One region of the Sphaerisporangium sp. NPDC049457 genome, then DNA from elsewhere that is predicted to be linked to it. Evidence: riboswitches for the same ligand, from Rfam matches in the RefSeq annotation. Region 1 holds a riboswitch; the other holds the start of a gene.
The links. Region 1 has a riboswitch for cyclic di-AMP ahead of ACZ6QO_RS32525 (coiled-coil domain-containing protein). Riboswitches for the same ligand answer to the same signal wherever they lie in the genome.
Positions count from the first base shown of each region.

Region 2: another riboswitch for cyclic di-AMP. It lies ahead of ACZ6QO_RS14545 (C40 family peptidase); the one in region 1 lies ahead of ACZ6QO_RS32525 (coiled-coil domain-containing protein).

Region 1 covers NZ_JBVJHR010000025.1:39,601-45,011, forward strand. The annotation lists partial or broken gene ACZ6QO_RS32515 (DeoR/GlpR family DNA-binding transcription regulator) at 12-779, shown strand; gene galT (galactose-1-phosphate uridylyltransferase) at 974-2,047, shown strand; cyclic di-AMP (ydaO/yuaA leader) riboswitch at 2,121-2,258, shown strand; gene ACZ6QO_RS32525 (coiled-coil domain-containing protein) at 2,293-3,234, shown strand; gene ACZ6QO_RS32530 (MmcQ/YjbR family DNA-binding protein) at 3,419-3,787, opposite strand; gene ACZ6QO_RS32535 (M50 family metallopeptidase) at 3,808-5,115, opposite strand; gene ACZ6QO_RS32540 (response regulator) at 5,363-5,411, shown strand, end outside.
Region 2 covers NZ_JBVJHR010000008.1:111,063-116,473, reverse strand. The annotation lists gene ACZ6QO_RS14555 (MFS transporter) at 1-1,232, opposite strand, end outside; gene ACZ6QO_RS14550 (ArsR/SmtB family transcription factor) at 1,229-1,804, opposite strand; cyclic di-AMP (ydaO/yuaA leader) riboswitch at 2,291-2,450, shown strand; gene ACZ6QO_RS14545 (C40 family peptidase) at 2,533-3,150, shown strand; gene ACZ6QO_RS14540 (hypothetical protein) at 3,345-4,169, shown strand; gene ACZ6QO_RS14535 (M48 family metallopeptidase) at 4,201-5,411, shown strand, end outside.

The DNA of each region.
Region 1 (5,411 bases):
GAGGTGAGGCGATGCTGGCCCAGCAACGGCAGCAGGCGATCCTCGAGCGCGTCCGCAGGAACGGCGCGGTACGGGTCGCCGACCTGGTGCGCGAGCTCGGGGTGTCCGACATGACGATCCGCCGCGACCTTGAGGCCCTGGCCGAGCGCGGGCTGGTCGACAAGGTGCACGGCGGCGCGACCGCCACCGGCGCCGGCTCCACCGAGGAGCCCGGATTCGCGGCCAAGTCGGTGCGCCAGCAGGCCGAGAAGGAGGCCATCGCCCGCCGGGCCGCCGAGCTGGTGCGCCCGGGCAGCGCGGTCGCGCTGTCGGCCGGCACGACCACCTGGACCCTCGCCCACCACCTCGTCGACGTCCCGCACCTGACGGTCATCACCAACTCCGTGCGGGTGGCCGACGTCTTCCACCGGGCCGGGCGCGCCGACCAGACCGTCGTGCTCACCGGAGGCGAGCGCACCCCCTCGGACGCGCTGGTGGGCCCGGTCGCCGTGGCGGCCATCCGCGCGCTCAACGTCGACACGCTGATGCTCGGCGTGCACGGCATGAACGTCAGGGCGGGGTTCACCACGCCCAACCTCCTGGAGGCCGAGACCGACCGTGAGCTCGTCGCGGCGGCGCAACGGCTGGTCGTCCTGGCCGACCACAGCAAGTGGGGCACCGTCGGCATCAGCACGATCGCCAGGCTGGAGGAGGCCGACGTGGTGGTCAGCGATACCGGCCTGCCCGAGGAGGCGCGGTCGGCGCTGTCCGAACAGGCCGGCACGCTCATGCTGGCCGATCCGGGCGAGACGACGCTCCAGACGGCGGCGCACGACGCCGCCGCGGAACCCGCCGTCCCGTCGGGCCGGACGGCACAGAGCCCGGAGACGGGACAGGCGGCGCGGGCCGTCGCCGGAACAGACGAACGAGCGGCGCGGGCCGCCGGCAGAACCGAACAGGCGGCGCAGGATGCCGCCGGACAGGAGGTGGCCCGATGAAGCGGACCGTCACCCATCTCGCGGACGGGCGAGAGCTGATCTACTTCGACCGCCGTGACGGCGCCGACCGCGGCGCGGCCGACACCCGGGATCTTCCCGCGCGTCCCCCGGCCTCGGAGCTGCGCTACGACCCGGTGATGGACGAGTGGATCGCGATCGCCGGGCACCGGCAGAGCCGCACGTTCCTGCCGCCCACCGACGAGTGCCCGTTGTGCCCGTCGCGGCCGGGCCACCCCACGGAGATCCCGGCCGCGGACTACGACGTCGCCGTGTTCGAGAACCGCTTTCCGTCCTTCAGCTTCAATCTCGGCCACTACGAGGACGTCGGCGGCCTGAGCGAGGTGCGGCCCGGCGTCGGCCGCACCGAGGTGGTGTGCTTCACCGCCGACCACGACTCCTCCTTCTCCCGGCTCTCGCCCGAGCAGGTCGACCTGGTGCTGCTGGCGCTCGCCGACCGCACCGAGCGGCTCTCCCTGCTGCCCGGCGTGGAGCAGGTCTTCCCGTTCGAGAACCGCGGCGCGGAGATCGGCATCACGCTGGCCCATCCGCACGGCCAGATCTACGCCTATCCGTACGTGACGCCGCGCACGCGGCAGATGCTGGCCTCGGCCGCCCGTTACCGCGAGCGCACGGGCGGCGATCTGTTCGCGGACGTGCTCGCCGCCGAGCGCAAGGCCGAGACGCGCGTCGTCGCGTCGAACGAGCACTGGACGGCGTTCGTCCCGGCGGCGGCGCGGTGGCCGTTCGAGGTGCACGTCTACCTCAACCGCAAGGCCGCGGACCTGCGCGAGCTGGACGCCGAGGAGCGCGCGGCCTTCGGCCCGCTGTACACCGACGTGCTGCGCCGGCTGGACGGGCTGTTCGGGGTGACGATGCCGTACGTCGCGGCCTGGCACCAGGCGCCGGTGCGCACCGGGCGCGACCTCGCCTACCTGCACCTGCAGCTGTTCAGCATCCGGCGGGCGGCGCAGAAGCTGAAGTACCTGGCCGGGTCGGAGTCGGCGATGGGGGCGTTCGTCAACGACGTGCTGCCCGAGGAGGCGGCCCGGATGCTGCGGTCACAGCCGTGACTCACAACACGTCAATGCCCGGGGTCGCCATATATACGGATCTACCACTAGCATCCTTCAGACACCGGCCGTAACGGCCGGTCCGCCTAATCCCAGGCGCCCCGCCTGGGAGCCGGGGACCCAATGGTTCCTTGGGGTGAATCCACTCAGGTGGTAGGGCGACTCCGGCCCGAACCCGTCAGCTAACCCGGTCGGCAGATGGAGAGGAGTGGGCTCTGCCCCCGACTTCCGGTCGCCATGCTTCCGTGGCCGCCTGCGCTCTGGTCGTGGCCGCTCTCGTGCTCGGCCCGTCAACGGCGGGGAACGCCGCCCCCAAGCCCACCGAGAAACAGCTCAAGGCGCAGCTGGCCGCGCTCGGCAAGCGGGTCGACAAGCTGATCGTCACCTACAACGCAAAGCGCGTCGCGGTCGCCAAGGCCAAGGCCGAGGAGAAGACGGCGCGCGAGCGGCTGAAGGCCGCCGAGACCGCGTTGACCGCGTCCGCGGGCCAGGTCGGCGACATCGCCCAGCTGCGCTACCAGGCGGGCAGCGGCCTCGGCATGATGCGGGAGGTCCTGGCCCCCGGCTTCGGCGGCGCGGCGATGCTGGAACAGCTCCAGGCCGAGCAGGCGGCGAAGATCGGCCAGTACACAGCCGCCCGCGACGACCGCAAGAAGGCCGCCGACGACGCGGCCGCGCTCACCGACCGCCTGCGCGAGGACGTCGTCGAGGTGACCTCGCAGCGCAAGGACGCCGAGCAGCTCATCGCCCAGATCAAGGACAAGCTGGACCGGCTCGTCCCCATCGCCCCCGGCAAGCGGGCGAACGGGTCGTGGGCTCCCGAGCTGCCCGCCGGCGGCGACAACATCACCCCGCGGACCCGGCTGATGCGCGCCGAGGTCAAGGACCACTTTCCGTTGCGCTTCCCCGTCGGCTGCTACCGCGCCGAGAACAGCGGGGAGCACCCTCTGGGCAGGGCGTGCGACTTCATGCTCAGCTCGGGCGGGGCGATGCCCTCGCCCGCCGGCGTCGCGATGGGCGAGCAGGTCGCCGCCTGGGCCATCAAGAACGGCGGCAAGCTGGGCGTGAAGTACGTGATCTACCGGCAGCGGATCTACAACCTGGGTTTCCCCGGCTGGCGCGCGATGGCGAACCGCGGCGGCATCACGGCCAACCACTTCGACCACGTGCACATCTCGATGTACTAGCGCCACGAGCCGATGTGCCGGCGCCGCGAGCCGTCCGGCCGCTCGGCTGAGGGTCCGGAGCGGGACGGCGGCGTCAGGGTACGGCATCACGGCGGCGCGGCGGAGTGAAACTTCCACTTCGACACAGGCCTGGAGGTGCGACTTCCGTGACCCGCCGCCCGGCCGGACCAGGCGGCCCGAGGGCTCAGCCGAGCCGGCCGAGCAGGCTCTTGGGAGCGACCAGCCGGTAGGCGTCGGTGACGATCTCGGCGATCTCATCCCAGTCGGCCGCCACGTCGAGATAGACGCCGAGCCAGCCCCTGTGACCCACGTAGGGCGGCCGGAAGAACCGGTCGGGCGCCTCCGCGACCAGGGCTTCCTGTACGCCGGGCGGGGCCGCGCACCAGAAGGCCAGGCGGTCGTCGTGGTGGTGGTCGGCGAACATCACGAAGGTCTTCTTGCCCCGGATGAACCATGTGGGCTCGCCGTGGCTCAGCCGCTCGCTGGTCTCGGGCAGCGCCAGGCAGAGCGCTCTGAGCCGTTCGAGCGCCTCCGGGGCCTCCAACGTCTCCACGCGACCCCCCTCTGAGCGGATCAGCCCGGCAGCCGGATGGGGTTGACGATGTCGGCGTAGATGAGCAAGGTGCCCATGGCCACCAGCATGAGCGCCACCGCGTACGTCAGCGGGAGCGCCTTGGCGATGTCCACATGACCCGGCATCGGCCGGCGGCGCACCCGGGCGTACCCGCGCTTGAACCCCTCCCACAGACCACCGGCGATCTGACCGCCGTCCAGCGGCAGCAGCGGGATCAGGTTGAACATGCCGACGGCGAGGTTGAACCCCGCGAGCAGCTGGATGAACCCGGCGATCTTGTTCTCCAGCGGGATGGCCGCGGCGGCGATCTGGCCGCCGAGGCGCCCGGCGCCGACGACGCTCTGCGGGCTGTCGAGGTCGCGCTCGGCGCCGCCGAAGGCCGCCTGCCATACCCCGACGAGCTTCTGGGGCATGTGCAGCAGCGCGTCGGCGCTGCGCTGGACCAGGTCCACCATGAAGCCGAAGACGTAGCCCGGCCCCTGCTTCTCCACGACGAAGACGGGGGTGATGCCGAGGAAACCGACGTTCTTGTCCAGCTTGGTGGGATCGTCGAGGGAGGGGCGGTCCTGCGCGATGAGGGTGGTGTTCAGCGTCATCGGCCTGCCGTCACGCTCGATGCCGATCGCGACCGGGCCGGCGCCGTGGGCGCGGATCAGCGCGGTGGCGTCCTCCCACGACCGCACCGGCTTGCCGCCGAACGACACGATCTTGTCGTTGGCCCGCAGGCCGGCGACCGCCGCGGGGGTGGGCCGGTGCGCCGGCGTGCACTGCCGGCCCTTCTCCTGCTCGGCCACGGTGATGACGCACTTGGAGACCTCGCCGACGGCGGGCTTGGGCACCGAGATGCCGAAGCCCATCAGGACGACCGCGAACAGCGCGAAGGCCAGCAGGAAGTTCATGGCGGGGCCGCCGGTGAAGATGACGACTCGCTGCCACCAGGGCTTGCGGTACAGGACGCGGTCGGCGTCGCCGGGCTTGACCTCCTCCAGCGATGCCTGCCGGGCGCTCTCGATGAGCCCTTGCCACGGGCCTGTGGACATGTTGCGCAGTTTGTTCGGATCGTCGGTGGGCCTCGGGGGCAGGGGGCCGATCATACGGATGTAGCCGCCCAGTGGAATCCACTTGAGGCCGTATTCGGTATCGCCCCGGCGGCGCGACCACAGGGTCGGCCCGAAACCGACCATGTACTGCGTCACCTTGACGCCGTAGTACTTGGCGGGCACCAGATGGCCCAACTCGTGGAGGGCAATGGACAAGGCCATCCCGACGAAGAAGATGAGAAACCCGGCCACGACGAGCCAGCTCATACGTGCTACCCCCACCTGCGGAGAAGATGCCTTCTGTTTGGATTGCCCCTTCCGAGCGTAACCGAACGCGCGAGGACTTCGGTCTCCCCCGGAATACAACTCTCAACGACCAAGCGTAGGAGTGACTTGCGCGCGGTGGAGCGAATCGGGAGACTGCATTGACGGTAAGCAATCATGTAGACACCGTGGGATATGAGCTGGCGAAGCATAATTTGCCGGATCTGTTCCAAGGCCCCAAGGGAGCACCTTGATACGCATCCTGGTTGCCGAACATCTCCCGCTCGTGCGGCGGGGCC
Region 2 (5,411 bases), on a different contig from region 1:
AGGATCAGGCCCGTCAGGGCGAGCATGGCCATGAAGACCCACATTGACGCGCGGGTGCCGATGGCGCCGCCGAGCGCCCCGCCGAGGAGCGCGCCGAGGGGGATGGTGCCGTAGTTGACGAACTGCATGCTCACCGACACCCGCCCAAGCAGATGCGGGGGAGTGTAGGTCTGCCGGAAACTCGCCTTGATGACGTTGCCCGCCACGACCCCCGCGACGACGACGAACCCGCCCGCCACCGCGAGCGCCAGCCCGCCCCCGCGGTTCGCCAGTGGGATGAGCAGCCCGAACGGCGCGCCGAGCAGCTCGCAGCCGATCATGGCGCGGGCGCTGCCGAAACGCCGGCACAGGAGGGTGGCGCACGCCGCGCCGGCCACGCCGCCCAGGGACATCGCGGCCAGCAGCCCGCCCACCGTTCCGGGGCTCACGCCGATTTCGCGCACCAGGAAGACCACGAGGATGGCCTGGTACCCCATCAGGCCGAGGTTGCTCGCGGCGCCGAAGACGGTGAGCACCCGCAGATAGGGGTCGCGCAGGACGAAGCGCATCCCCTCGCCGATCTCGTGCCGCAGCGTGGTCGTCCGCCGCTCCCTGCGGGCCGGGGTCTCCCGGGCCCTGATGCCGAGCAGGCAGAGGGCCGAGACCAGGAAGCTCACCGCGTCGCCGACCAGGGCGGCGACCGCGCCGAACGCCTGGGCGACGAGGCCCGCGACGCCGGGGCCCACCACCTGGACGGCCGACTCGCCGCCCTGGAGCTTGGCGTTGCCCTCAGGCAGGTCGGCCGGGCCCACGACGGCCGGCAGGTACACCTGGTAGGCCGTCTGGAAGAACACCTTCGCCGTGCCGGTCAGCAACGCGACCGCCAGCAGGTGGCCGATGGTGAGCAGGCCCAGCCAGGCCGCCGCCGGCACGCTGAGGAACAACAGGAACGAGGCGGCGTCGCAGGCGAGCATGATGGGCCTGCGCGGCAGCCGGTCGACCCAGGCCCCGGCGGGCAGGCCGATGATCAGCCAGGGGATCCACGCCGCGGCGGACAGCAGCGCCACCTCGAACGTGCTCGCGCGCAGGACCGTGATCGCGACCAGCGGCAGCGCGACCGAGGTCAGGGCGCTGCCGAGGCCGCTCGTGGTCTCGCCGGCCCACAGCAGCCGGAAATCGCGGTGGCGCAGCAACCCGCCACGGCGGCCGCGTGCCTTCGGCGCGGCGCCGGGGTCGGCGGTGAGGGCGCTCATGGCCGCGCCGGGACGGCGAAGGCGAAGACGAAGACCGGCTCGCGGTCGCGTCCGTCGTCGGGGATCTCGCGGGAGCCCCAGCGGCTGAGCAGTTCGAGGAACTGCTCCTCGAACTCGGCAAGCTCCTCCGGGGTGAGCCGCAGCCACTTGTCGGCGGAGAACGGGGCGTCCTGCCAGGCCTGCCGCGTCTCGTCGCTCGCGGCGTACCAGGCGCGGACCATGTTGACGTGGTGGTCGAGGTTGATGGACGCGGCCGCGCTGGCGATGGCGGCGGTGGCCGGGTCGCCGTCGAAGTCCGACTCGGTCCAGCGCATCTCCGCCGAGACGAGCCGCCACCATCGCTCACGCCGGTCGCGGGCCAGCTCGGGCGCTTCCTCGATCAGGCCGCTCGTGGCGAGGACGCGCAGATGGTGGCTGGCGTTGGCGACGGCCTGGCCGGTGTGCTCGGCCAGCATGCTCGCGGTGCAGGGGCCGTAGACCTTCAGCGCGTCCATCAGCCGCCTCCTCATGGGATGCGACAGGGCGGCCAGCACGCGTGAGTCGGTGATCTGTCGTACTTCTTGGTTCGCCATGACCTCACCCTGGCATACGCAATCGACTTTGTGCAATGACTCTTGCGTAATGAGCATTGCGCAGTAGTCGTTGTCCAACGGCTGTTGCGGAATAGGTGTCGCGCACCTGCCGGAGTCGTCGCCCACGGTCACCTCTCGGCCACCGTCCGCGCCCCGCGTGGACCGTTCCTCGCTCAGATCGCTCGCGACAGCTGTGACAGGAGTGACTGATGTGACTCAGTGCGGGTCACGTTTCGAGGTGTGTGAGGGGAATCACATTCGGGTAACAGATGCCCTTGTTGTGCAGGGGTTCCGTGATTTACAAGTCGCTTATTTGATCTATGACTCTTTGTCATGGCTTTGCCTCAATTTGAGGATCTGGGTAACTTCTGGGCCGCGGCGAGCACGCCATGCCGTCGCGAACCGGGCCGGTCTCACCGGTCCGGGTTCAGTACCACAATCCAGCGGTCACCGTCGCCTGATTCAGGCGTGAACCAGGCCCCCAGGGGCGGTGACCTGCCGAATCCGTGCGGCAAGGAGCACGGAACCGGGGACCCAATAGATCCTTTTTTTCGGGATCAGGGGTGAATCGACGTCTATGACGTCGTAGGGCTGCTTCCAGGCCCGAATCCGTCAGCTAACCCGGTAGGCATGAGTGGAAGAATCAAGGAGCGATCCTGTCCAGCACCACCCAGAACCCTCGTCTGTCGCGCATTGCCCGCTTCTCTCTCAGCGGTGTGGCACTCACCATGACGGCCTCCGTGGGGGCCGTCGCGACACAGGCGACGGCGGCTGACGCCACCACGGCGACCACCGCTCAGAGCTCTTCGGGACCGTCCGACGTCTACGGCCCCGCCGGGCTGATCGAGACGCCGAGCATCACCGGGGCGGAGGAGCCCACCGGCTCCGCCACGGTGAGCGAGGCGAGCGGCTCCGCCACCACCTCCAGCACGGCCAAGAGCAAGAGCAAGAGCACCGCGAAGCTCAGCCGGGCGGCGCGGCAGCGGATCAAGGCGCACACCGCCGTCGCGGTGGCCAAGAAGCAGATCGGCGACCCCTACCGCTGGGGCGCCAGCGGCCCGGGAGCGTTCGACTGCTCCGGCCTGATGGTGTACTCCTGGCGCAAGGCCGGCGTGAAGCTGCCCCGCGTCGCGGCCGGCCAGTTCCGCTCGGTTCGGAAGAAGATCTCCTGGAAGCACCTCAAGCCGGGCGATCTGATGTTCTTCTACGGGCTCGGCCACGTCGGCATGTACGTCGGGCACGGCAAGATGATCCACTCCCCGCACAGCGGCGCGCGGGTGCGGATCGACAAGCTGGCCGGCTACCGCAAGGCGTCGTTCGTCGGAGCCGTCCGCCCCGCCGCCTGACCCCGAGCGCTCCCCGGCGCCGCGACTCTGCCCGGTCGGTGCCCCCACCGCCGGTCGACCAGAGCGGTCCGTCCCCCGGCCGCGAGGTCGTGAAGGCCCCGTCCGTCTCTCCCCCTCGAGGCGGCCGGGGCTTTCGCACGTCCACGCCCCCGCCATACCGATATGGGGCGAGAGCGAGCAGGTAGATTGCCCGCATGCGCGTCGTGTGGCTCTGGGCCGTCCTGGCGGGGCTGCTGGCCGTGCTGACCGGTCCCGTCGCCGCCGGCGACGACCTCGGGCGGCGGGCGCGGGCGGTGATCAGGGAGCATCCCGAGATCTGGTCCGGCGCGCGGACGTTCCACGGCGAGCGCTCGCTGGTGGTCCTGGCGCCGGGGGCGGGCCTGTCCGGGCCTGCCGACCTGGCGCGCCGGGCCGACCGCGCGAGTCTGCTCGTGGCCCGCGTCGCCGGTCCGGTGCGCCCGCTGGTCCTGGTGCCCGCGACCACCGCGCAGGCGGCCGTGCTGGCCGCCCCGGCGTCGGTGAGCGGCCTCGCGGCGGTGGCGGGCGCCGACCGGGTGATCGTCGAGCCGCGGTCGTTCGCCCGGCTCAGCGAGGTGGGACGCGACGTCGTGCTCGCCCACGAGATCACCCACCTCGCCACCGGAGCGGCGCTCGACGGGCGCACCCCGAAGTGGCTGGTGGAGGGGTTCGCCGACTACGTGGGCTACCTCGACGCCGGCATCCCGGTGCGCCGCGCCGCCGCCGAGCTGGCCGGCGAGGTGCGCGCCGGGCGGACGCCCTCGGAGCTTCCCGGCCCGGACGCGTTCGCCGCCGGCTCGGCGCGGCTCGCCCAGGCGTACGAGGAGGCCTGGCTCGCCTGCCGGTATGTCGCGGGGCGCTTCGGCGAGCGCGCCCTGGTGACCCTCTACCGTGAGTCCAGGCACGGCGACGTGCGAGCGGCGCTGTCCCGTACGCTCCGCATGAGCCTCGCGGAGTTCACCGCCGCCTGGCGACAGTACGTCCGAGCCCAGCTTCGGTGATCACGGGCGCGGTGACGGGGCAGGGGAGAGCATGCACGGAAACGACGGGGCCGATCGCGTGGCGGAGCCGGCCGAGGACGCCCGCGCGGGCGCCGGCCCGGGGTCGCGCGCGGCCGGCGCCGCTCTGGTCGTGCTCGGCGCGGCGCTGGCGGCCGTGGTCGCCGTCACCACGCCGTGGCGCCCGCTGCCCGCCTCCGCCCCCGCCGTCGCGCCCGACCCCGCGCGCGACTTCACCGCGGCACAGATCGCGCGCGCCGACGCCTTCGACGCCGCCGTCAACGTGCCGGTGTACCTGTCGCTGGCGGTGACGCTCGCCGTCGCCGGCGTGCTGGTCGCGACCCCGGCCGGCGCGTGGGTCGTGGAACGCATCCAAGGGCCGTGGTGGCTGCGCGCGCTGCTCGGCGTCGTCGCCCTCTCCGCCGTCAGCCTGGCGATCAAGTGGCCGCTCGGCATGTGGTACGAGACCCGCCTGCGCCAGTACGGCCTGTCCACCCAGCACTGGCCCGCGTGGTCGGCCGACCGGCTCAAGAGCTTCGCCGTCCAGACCGCGCTCGTCGCGATCATGGTGCTCGCGGTCGTCTGGCTGGCCCGCCGCGCCCCGCGCCGCTGGTGGGCGCCCGCGGCGGCCGGGGCGTTCCTGCTCACCGTGGCCGCGTCGTTCGTCTACCCGCTCGTCGTGGAGCCGCTGTTCAACGACTTCACCCCGCTTCCTCCCGGCCGGCTGCGCTCGGAGCTGATCGCCATGGCCGACCGCGACGGCGTCCCGGTGGAGGACGTCCTGGTCGCCGACGCCTCCCGCAGGACCACGGCGCTCAACGCCTACGTCTCCGGCTTCGGCGCCACCCGCCGCATCGTCGTCTACGACACACTGCTGCGCGCCCCGGCAGGCGAGGTCGAGCTGGTCGTGGCGCACGAGCTCGGCCACGCCAAGCGCGGCGACGTCCTGTACGGCACGCTGATCGGCGCCCTCGGAGCCGCCGCGGGAGCCTGCCTGCTGTACCTGGTGGTCTCGCTGCCCGCGATCAGGCGCCGCACGGGCGTCGCGTCGGCGGCCGACCCCCGCGCGGTCGGCGTCCTGCTGGGCCTGATGAGCCTGGCCACCGTGCTGTCCGGGCCGGCGGAGAACCTCGTCAGCCGCCAGATCGAGGCCAGGGCCGACGTCCACGCGCTCGACCTCACCCGCGACGCCGCCACGTTCGCCGCGATGCAGAGACGGCTGGCCGCGACCAACATCTCCGACCT